DNA from 4 places in the Agrobacterium sp. A3-95 genome. Region 4 is predicted to be linked to each of the others. Evidence: riboswitches for the same ligand, from Rfam matches in the RefSeq annotation. Region 4 holds a riboswitch; each other region holds the start of a gene.
The links. Region 4 has a riboswitch for thiamine pyrophosphate ahead of ACQZ5Y_RS28110 (Bcr/CflA family efflux MFS transporter). Riboswitches for the same ligand answer to the same signal wherever they lie in the genome.
Positions count from the first base shown of each region.

Region 1 (2,196 bases), on a different contig from region 4:
CGGGCAGGGGCGTGGACGTTGCCGCGACCGGCATCATCCAGTTGTTTTCCGGAATGGCATCCTGAAATCCTGATGTGAGCGTGAAAGCGAGGAACTGCTTCGCCAGTTCCTTGTGCGGCGCGTTTTTGAGAAGGCCGGAAACCTCGATCTGGATGTAGTGCCCCTCGGAAAAACCCGCGGCCTGATAGCGATCCGTCTTTTCCGAGACCATGTGATAGGCAGGCGACGTGGTGTAGGAGAGCACCATCGGCACCTCACCCTTGGTGAAAAGGCCATAGGATTCCGACCAGCCCGGCGTGACGGTTAGAATGCGCTTCCGGAGCTTCGCCCAGGCTTCCGGTGCCTTGTCGCCGTAAACGGACTTCACCCAGAGGAGCAGGCCAAGCCCCGGCGTGGAGGTGCGCGGGTCCTGAATGGCGATTTTCTGTGAAGGATCGCCGTCCACCAGATCCTTCAGGCTCGTCGGCGGATTTTTTATCGTCTGCGTGTCGTAGACAACGGCGAAATGACCGTAGTCGTAAGGGACGAAAACGTCGTCCTTGTAACCGCCCGGCACCTTGGCCGCCGATGCATCGATACCGCTGATATCGAAGAGGCCGGTCTGTTTCGCTTCCGCGACCAGATTGGTGTCGAGACCAACAACGACATCCGCCTTCGACGCCGCCCCTTCAAGCTTCAGGCGGTTGAGCAGCGCCACGCCATCCGCCACACCGACGAAATTGACCGTGCAATTGCACACCTTCTCGAAGGCCTCTTTCACCTTGGGGCCGGGACCCCATTCGGAAACGAAGCTTTCATAGGTATAGACGGTCAGTTCCTGTCTGTCCTGAGCAGTGGCAATACCGGGCAGAAACAACGAAACGGCAACGAGGGAATTCAAGAAAAGACGACGGCGCACGGGTATCTCCTCAAAAAACGAAAAGGGAAATAGCCGCTTGCCTTAAGCCGTCTAATCCCTCCGCCGGTATGAACCGGATCAGGTTCTTCGGGTTGGCAAGCCTCTCAGCCTTTTGCACGCAAGCACAAAAGACACCCCGTTAGATCAAGATGATGATGTAGTCCCGCTGTCTCTGATTGGCAAGATGGCTGCCGTCAGGCCTGCTGCACCATGTGCACCAGTTCCCAGACATGGCCGTCGGGATCCTGAAAACTACCGGCATACATGAAACCGTGATCCTGAACCGGTTTCCAGGTGTTGCCACCGGAGGCAAGCGCCGTTTCGATCATCCGGTCGATTTCCTCACGGCTTCCCGCTGTGAGACAGGTCAGGACCTCGGTGCTGCGTGTGGCGTCGGCGATATCGCCATTGATGAAATCGCGAAAACGCTCCTCCTGAAGAAGCATCACGAAGATGTTCTCCTCAACGATCATGCAGAGCGTGCGGTCATCCGAATATTCCGGATTGAAGGTGAAACCGAGAGCCGTGAAGAAGCTTCTCGATGTCTCGATATTCTTGACCGGCAGATTGACGAAGATCATGCGCATTTTGTGAACTCCTCCGAACCCGCACAGGAAACGGCAATTCCACCTCCCTGTCAAAGGTGGATGAGACCTCAGTCAAGAAATCGCGACCAAGTCACCCTTCAATTTCCTCGCGCAGCATCTCCAACTCCAGCCATTCCTCTTCCATGGCTTCGAGCTTTTCGCGCAGCTTCGTCATTTCCTGCGCCAGCGTATTGAAGGTAGCCGGGTCCTTGGTGAACAGATTGGGATCGGCCATGCGCTGCTCACGCTTGGCGATTTCGCCCTGCGCCTTCTCCATTTCCTTTGGAAGGTTTTCGAGCGCAAATTTTTGCTTGAAGGAAAGCTTGCCCTTGGCCTTTGAAGGGTCCTGCGACGCGGAGGCGGAAGGGGCGGTCTTTGCCTTTTCCTGCTTCTCCGCCTTGCGCTTTTCTTCTGCGGCACCCTTGCGTTGCGCCATCATGTCCGAATAGCCGCCGGCATATTCGATCCAGCGTCCATCAGGCTGGTCCGGATTGGCGGGCGCGATTGTGGAGGTGACGGTACGGTCGAGGAAGTCGCGGTCGTGGCTGACGAGAATGACCGTGCCGGAAAAGCCCGCAACGATTTCCTGCAACAGATCGAGCGTTTCGATATCGAGATCGTTGGTCGGCTCGTCAAGGATCAGCAGGTTGGTAGGCCGCGCCAGAATGCGCGCAAGAATAAGACGGGCGCGCTCACCACCGGAGAGGTTGC
Region 1 covers NZ_JBNWDR010000005.1:196,667-198,862, reverse strand. The annotation lists gene thiB (thiamine ABC transporter substrate binding subunit) at 1-898, opposite strand, end outside; TPP riboswitch at 937-1,047, opposite strand; gene ACQZ5Y_RS15465 (VOC family protein) at 1,093-1,485, opposite strand; gene ACQZ5Y_RS15460 (ABC-F family ATP-binding cassette domain-containing protein) at 1,577-2,196, opposite strand, start outside.
Region 1: it holds a riboswitch for thiamine pyrophosphate, as region 4 does, so the genes downstream of both, thiB (thiamine ABC transporter substrate binding subunit) here and ACQZ5Y_RS28110 (Bcr/CflA family efflux MFS transporter) in region 4, are expected to answer to the same signal.

Region 2 (2,196 bases), on a different contig from region 4:
TTCCTTGTGATGATGCAGACACCACTTGGCCATAATCGACCCGCCGCGTGAGACGATACCGGTGACACGGTTGACGGTAAGCGGAATGTAATGCAGCCGAACACCGGCATGGATGGTGAAATAATCCACGCCTTGCTCCGCCTGTTCGATCAACGTGTCGCGGAACACTTCCCAGTTCAGGTCCTCGGCAATGCCGTTGACCTTCTCCAGCGCCTGATAAAGCGGCACCGTGCCGATCGGCACCGGCGAATTGCGGATGATCCATTCGCGGATATTGTGGATGTTGCGCCCGGTCGAAAGGTCCATGACGGTATCGGCACCCCAGCGGATCGCCCAGACCATCTTCTCCACCTCTTCGGCCATGGAGGAGGTGACGGCGGAATTGCCGATATTGGCGTTGATCTTGACCAGAAAATTACGGCCGATGATCATCGGCTCAAGCTCGGGGTGATTGATGTTGGCCGGGATGATGGCGCGGCCCGATGCGACTTCCTGACGGACGAACTCCGGCGTCACATAATCGGGTATCTGCGCGCCAAAACTCTCGCCATCACGAGCCAGATTCTCCTTCGCCGCTTCGCGCCCCAGATTTTCGCGGATGGCGATGAACTCCATTTCTGGCGTGATGATGCCTGCCCGCGCATAGGCAAGCTGCGTTACGGCTTTTCCTTCCGTGGCCCTCAGCGGCTGGTGGCGCACGGCAAATTCAGGCGTCAGGCGCTCGCCAGTGGCAAAGCCGTTATCCTCCGGTTTGACGTGCCGACCGTCGTAAGCCGCGACATCGCCGCGCGCTACAACCCAGTCGTGACGCAGGCGCGGCAGACCCTTTTCGATCAGAACGTTATGCAATGGATCGGTATAGGGGCCTGAGGAATCATAGACCGTGACCGGCGGTTCTCCCGCCGTCGGGTGGACGGCGATTTCGCGCATCGGCACGCGAATATGCGGATGCAAAATTCCGGTTTTGTGGATTTTCGTGGAGGCGGGATGCGGCCCGGTTGTGACGACAAGCGGGATATTCTTGGCAACGATATTCATCATGAGGCTCCAAAGTTTGACAGTGGAGACCCAGTTCGAGCCGGAATGATGGAAAATACCGACGCATCGGCAGCGCAAGTTACACGCAATCCGACCTTCGGTCTTTGCACCGTCCCTACGCCAGTATGAACTGGATCAGGTTCAACGGGTCACTGCGCATAAAAGCAGAATCTCAGCCCCTTGACGGGACACCCCTGGTGAATGGACACAAGAGAAAACACCGCCCGACATTTGTCAAGGGTGCTGCTGATGGCTGGCAAAGGTGGACGAACAACAAAAGCGCCGTTAGTGGTAATTAACCTAACGGTTTAGGCGAATATTATCGTTTTCAAATTAACGATAAGCACAAACCATCCTGATGTTAAATTCATGGGAGATAAGTCGGAATGAATGCGACTATTCGTGAAATACTGGCAAAATTCGGCCAGCTTCCTACGCCCGTCGATACGATTGAAAACGAAGCAGATCTTTATGCGGCAGGTCTTTCTTCCTTTGCATCGGTGCAATTGATGCTGGGTATCGAGGAAGCTTTCGATATCGAATTCCCCGACAACCTCTTGAACCGCAAGTCCTTTGCCAGCATCAAGGCCATTGAAGACACCGTTAAGCTCATTCTGGATGGTAAAGAGGCAGCCTGATGAATGTGACCGTTGCGCCGCAGGATGAAACGCTGTCCGCGCGCGCAAGCCGCGTCGCAGCAATTGCCGCCAAACACGCGGACGAGGTGGACGTCACCGGTCGCTTCCCGGAGGAAGCCGTCAAGGCGCTGAGACAAGAGCGCCTTCTCGGCATTCAGGTCCCGTCCTCTCTTGGTGGCGAAGGCGCATCCATACAGCAAATCGCCGATATCTGCGCCCGGCTTGGCCAGGCCTGTTCGGCAACCGCGATGATTTTCGCCATGCACCACATCAAGGCATCGAGCCTTGTGGAACACGGCGAGACAAGCCCATGGCATGCGGGCTTCATGAGCCGCATTGCAAGCGAACAGCTTCTGCTCGCCTCGGCCACGACCGAAGGCGGAATCGGCGGCAATCTGCGCAATTCCATCTGCGCGATTGAGGTCGAAGGAGACATCTGCCGGCTGGAGAAGGACGCCACCGTCATTTCCTACGGCAGCAATGCGGATGCCATCCTCATCACCTCGCGCGCCCACAAGGA
Region 2 covers NZ_JBNWDR010000005.1:355,951-358,146, reverse strand. The annotation lists gene thiC (phosphomethylpyrimidine synthase ThiC) at 1-1,038, opposite strand, end outside; TPP riboswitch at 1,133-1,244, opposite strand; gene ACQZ5Y_RS16175 (acyl carrier protein) at 1,425-1,676, shown strand; gene ACQZ5Y_RS16170 (acyl-CoA dehydrogenase family protein) at 1,676-2,196, shown strand, end outside.
Region 2: it holds a riboswitch for thiamine pyrophosphate, as region 4 does, so the genes downstream of both, thiC (phosphomethylpyrimidine synthase ThiC) here and ACQZ5Y_RS28110 (Bcr/CflA family efflux MFS transporter) in region 4, are expected to answer to the same signal.

Region 3 (2,196 bases), on a different contig from region 4:
GAACGCCGATATCGGCCTGTTTTGCCGAGACGAGACGCGGCACGGCGGATGGGTCCGCAGGCGGAACCAGCTCAACGTCCAGCCCGGCATCTGCGAACAGGCCGCGTTCCTTGGCGATCACCATCGGTGCATGGTCCGGGTTCACGAACCATTCCAGCAATACGGTAAGCTTGTCGGCCGCCTGCGATTGCACGGGCGCAAACACGATTGCTGCCGCGACGACGAGGGAAAGAAGAGTTCGTTTCATGGTGCCGAAAGTCTCCGCAAATGTTTGAAAGGAATGAGATGGTCTGTTTCTTTGGCCCAGGGGGCGAGGTTGGCCGTTGCCCGGTCGACGACAAGCCGCAGCAGCACCGCCATGACGGCGAGAATAGTCATGGCGGCGAACATTGTGTCGGTCTGCATGCGGGCATTGGACTGGATCATGACAAAACCGAGCCCGGCGGAGGCGCCCACCCATTCGCCAATGACCGCGCCGAGCGGGGCGAGCGGAGCTGCGACCCTCAGCCCGGAAATGAGTGCGGGAAGCGCCAGCGGCACACGCAGCCGGGTGAGGATTTGCCAGTGGCTCGCCTCCGTCAGCGAGGCGGCATCGAGGATTGTCCGATCCGTGCGGTTGAGGCCGTCGGTGAAGGCTGAAGCGACGGGAAAAAAGATGATGATCGCCGTCATGACAACTTTCGAGGCCATGCCGAAACCGAACCAGAGTACGAGAATAGGGGCCAGCACGAAGACCGGAAATGCCTGCAACACGAGAACCATGGGCCAGACGAGGCGGCCAAAACGCGGGACGGCGGCAATCGTAAAGGCAACGAGAATGCCGGCGGCAATGCCAGCCGCAAGCCCGACAGCCATTTCACCTGATGTCACCATGGCCTGTCCGAACAGGAAGGCTGGCTGGCGCAGGAGTGCTGCGGCAACATCGGCGGGCGAGGGCAGGATGTAGCGGGGCGGTGCAAACAGCCAGATGCCCAGCTGCCAGACAATCAGAATAAGAACGACGCCCTTCAGCGCATGGGAGGCACGCATCGGCCGGGACTCAGACGCAGCCGTACCGTATACGAAGGGAAGGATGTTTCATCATCATCGTTCGGTCTCCAGCTGTGGCGATCACGGAGATCCGGGCAAAGCGGAGAAGAGAAAGGGCAGTAACGCAAACGCGCTACAGTTTCCGTTCCTACGCCGGCATGACCCGGATCAGGTTCAAGGGTCCGGCTCATCGCCATCTCAGCACCGTCAGGTGCTCCCCTCGGAAGAGACTGTTTTGCTAGGAGGGTTTTGAAGTAATGTCAACGTTGAAAGTTAACGAGAATATTGGCGAATTTGCCGCGAACATATTAGTTGTTGATTATATTAAGTTTATCAAAAATTAGTTATTTATTGAAACCGCTTTTCAATTCCGCTGTATTAGCTTTATCTCCCAGATTGGTTGGGGGCGAACTTGAAAAACTTCTGGCGAGAGAAATCTGGAAATTTTGGCATTCTGACCGCGCTGCTCATGGTGCCTCTGTGCGGGGCTGCCGGTGTGACGCTCGATATTACGCGCGGCATGTCGGTCAAAGCCGATCTGCAGCAGGCAGCGGATTCCGCGGCTCTGGCGGCAGTCGCCGATATGTCCGCAAGTGTTCAGGCGGCAAAGAAGATGTCGGGGGACGGTGTCATTCCCGTCGGCAATGAAGAAGCCCGGGCATTCTTCGATGGCAATCAGCGCGGCGACGCGGACTACACCATTACCTCGGTCGATGTTTCGGTGATCAAGCACGGCAATGTGGTCGAGTCGTCCGTCAGCTTCAAGGCGTCGGTCAGCACGACCCTCTCAGGGCTTCTGGGGAAGGATTTCGTTTCGGTTGCCGGCACGGCCACGGCCAAATACGAAACGGAAACCTTCAGCGATTTCTATCTTCTGCTTGATAATACGCCCTCCATGGGAGTGGGCGCGACACCCACGGATGTTGCCACCCTGGTTGCGAATACTGGCGATAAATGCGCTTTTGCCTGCCACATCGTGAAGGACGGCGTGGCAGACCCGAACAGCTATTACTTCAAGGCCAAGAAACTCGGGGTTACGACGCGTATCGACGTGGTTGCCAAGGCAACCGCCAGCCTGATGGACACGGCAAAGTCCACGCGCAAAAGCAGCAATCAATATCGCATGGCCGTCTATACCTTTGGGGAACGGGCGGAAGATACCAAGCT
Region 3 covers NZ_JBNWDR010000002.1:721,418-723,613, forward strand. The annotation lists gene ACQZ5Y_RS08860 (ABC transporter substrate-binding protein) at 1-247, opposite strand, end outside; gene ACQZ5Y_RS08865 (ABC transporter permease) at 244-1,029, opposite strand; TPP riboswitch at 1,158-1,260, opposite strand; gene ACQZ5Y_RS08870 (TadE/TadG family type IV pilus assembly protein) at 1,442-2,196, shown strand, end outside.
Region 3: it holds a riboswitch for thiamine pyrophosphate, as region 4 does, so the genes downstream of both, ACQZ5Y_RS08865 (ABC transporter permease) here and ACQZ5Y_RS28110 (Bcr/CflA family efflux MFS transporter) in region 4, are expected to answer to the same signal.

Region 4 (2,196 bases):
TAAATCGATACCTGTATATTAGCCAAGCTCAATGACCACTACGGGCCAACTGCGGTCTTCCGCTTCGCGCCAATTGTGGTCATTGTGGCTGCTGCTAAACTTCCTACTCTGCGGCTTCGAAAAAGCCAGCGAAACAAGTTTAGCTTTTATTTAAGATGTTGTGAGAACAGCTTAAATCCTAACGAAGTTGGTGCGGCTTTAGATTTGGAATATTTCTCAGCGATAGTTGGTACTTTGGAATTCCTTCGGGGAAACCCTGACGGCATCCATCGCTCAGTAAAGAAGATTGAGCGACTTCCTGCTCCCAGCGAATTGAGTTGGTGCTTAGAAGGTGCTCCGCTAGTAGATTTCTGCGGACTCTCTGACGTTGAGCACTTAACGTCCCTTTATCTTGTTGAATGCCGCAAGCTCACCTCCTTTCGGGGGATCGCAACGCGATTTCCGAAGCTCAAAGCTCTTTGGGTCTATTCATGTGATCAACTGAATACCCTTGATGGGTTGCAATTTTTGAAGGAACTCCAAGCTTTAACGATCTGGCCGTCCTTCTCCGGTAAGAACAAAGTTGACTCTTTTTCGCCACTCTCTGACTCCACCTCACTGAGCACACTAATCTTCTCGGGCAATGTCAGCGATGGTTCGTTGAAGCCTCTTTGGGGGTTGAAACTGCTTCACCAGCTTTTTCTGTCAAACAATTTCTCTTGGCAGGAATTTGCTCAGTTCGAGGCCCAGCGACCGGATGTCGATTTCCCTTGGAAAGGCGGCGTTGTCCATAATGCCAACCCGGCAATATTGACCTGTCCATCCTGCGGTAAACCGCAAGCACTGCTGACTGGTAAGGGGATCAGGCTGTGCTGTCCCGATTGTGATGCTGATCGCCTAGCTAAGCACATTAAACGCTATACCAAATTGTCGCGCAACTCCTGATTTTTTTCCACGGCCAATGACCGGTTTGGGCCGTCGGCAGTCCTTCCCTTCGCGCCAGAAGCGGTCACGGATGCCTAAGCAATCGGACATCGCCGCGATCAGGTTCGCTGCGACAGATTTCAAACCCAAACCCCATGTGCATCCTTCAAAGTTTAGGCTAGTCTCATCAGTACCGAGGGGTGCCCTGTCAAAGGGCTGAGATACTGTTGGGCGAACGCAGCGCAGTGACCCTTTGAACCTGATCCGGATCATGCCGGCGAAGGGACGGGTCAGACGCCTCTCTCTTTTGCCGGCCTCATAAAAGGGGCCGCAATGACGTTACATAGCCAACTTGCACGACTGAGCGCACAACGTCCGCCTACGCTTGTTACGTTGACCCTTCTATGCTCCCTTTCGGTGCTACCATTGAACATCTTCCTGCCGTCGATGGCGCACATCGCAAGAGATTTCCAAAGCGATTATGCTCTCGTGAGCCTGTCTCTGGCGGGCTACGCAGCTGTCGCCGTTATACTGGAACTGATCATGGGGCCGATGTCCGACCGGTTCGGGCGTCGGCCGATCGTCATCGTCAGCCTCGTATTCTTCACAGTCGGGTCCATCGGTTGTGCTCTTGCATCCAATATCTGGGCCTTTCTTACCTTCCGTTCGCTCCAGGCGGCGATCACCTCCTGCTATCCAGTTTCAATGGGGATTATCAGGGACAATGCTGGCAAGGAGCAGACAGCAAGCCGCATTGGCTATGCAGCGATGATCTGGGCGCTGGCACCGATGATTGGCCCGGCGCTTGGCGGTTTGGCGGATGAGGCCTTGGGCTGGCGGGCTATCTTCTGGGGCCTAGCGCTTGCGGGCACCGCAATGTTGACCTTGTGTTGGTTCCAACTCGGTGAGACGAACAGAATCCGATCTGGCTTCATAGCGCAGCAGTTCCGCGCATACCCAGCGCTTTTCCGCGCGCCACGCTTTTGGGCCTATGCGCTGTGCATGGGGTTCTCCGTCGGCACGGTCTACGCGTTTTTCGCCGGGGCTCCCTTCGTCGCTACGATGTTCAACATGTCGTCGACTGCGCTTGGTCTCATCGTCGGCAGCATTACGGCTGGCTTTGTTTTTGGCAGCTTCCTGTCTGGGCGCTATGCCGGCCGATATCGACTGACGACCATGATGATCCTGGGGCGGATCATTGCTTGCAGCGGTCCGGTGATTTGCCTGACCCTGCTATTTGCTGACGTGAAGAATGTGGTTGCGTTGTTGGGTCCTTGCATTCTGGTCGGCGTT
Region 4 covers NZ_JBNWDR010000021.1:604-2,799, forward strand. The annotation lists gene ACQZ5Y_RS28100 (GNAT family N-acetyltransferase) at 1-35, shown strand, start outside; gene ACQZ5Y_RS28105 (leucine-rich repeat domain-containing protein) at 85-924, shown strand; TPP riboswitch at 1,090-1,206, shown strand; gene ACQZ5Y_RS28110 (Bcr/CflA family efflux MFS transporter) at 1,237-2,196, shown strand, end outside.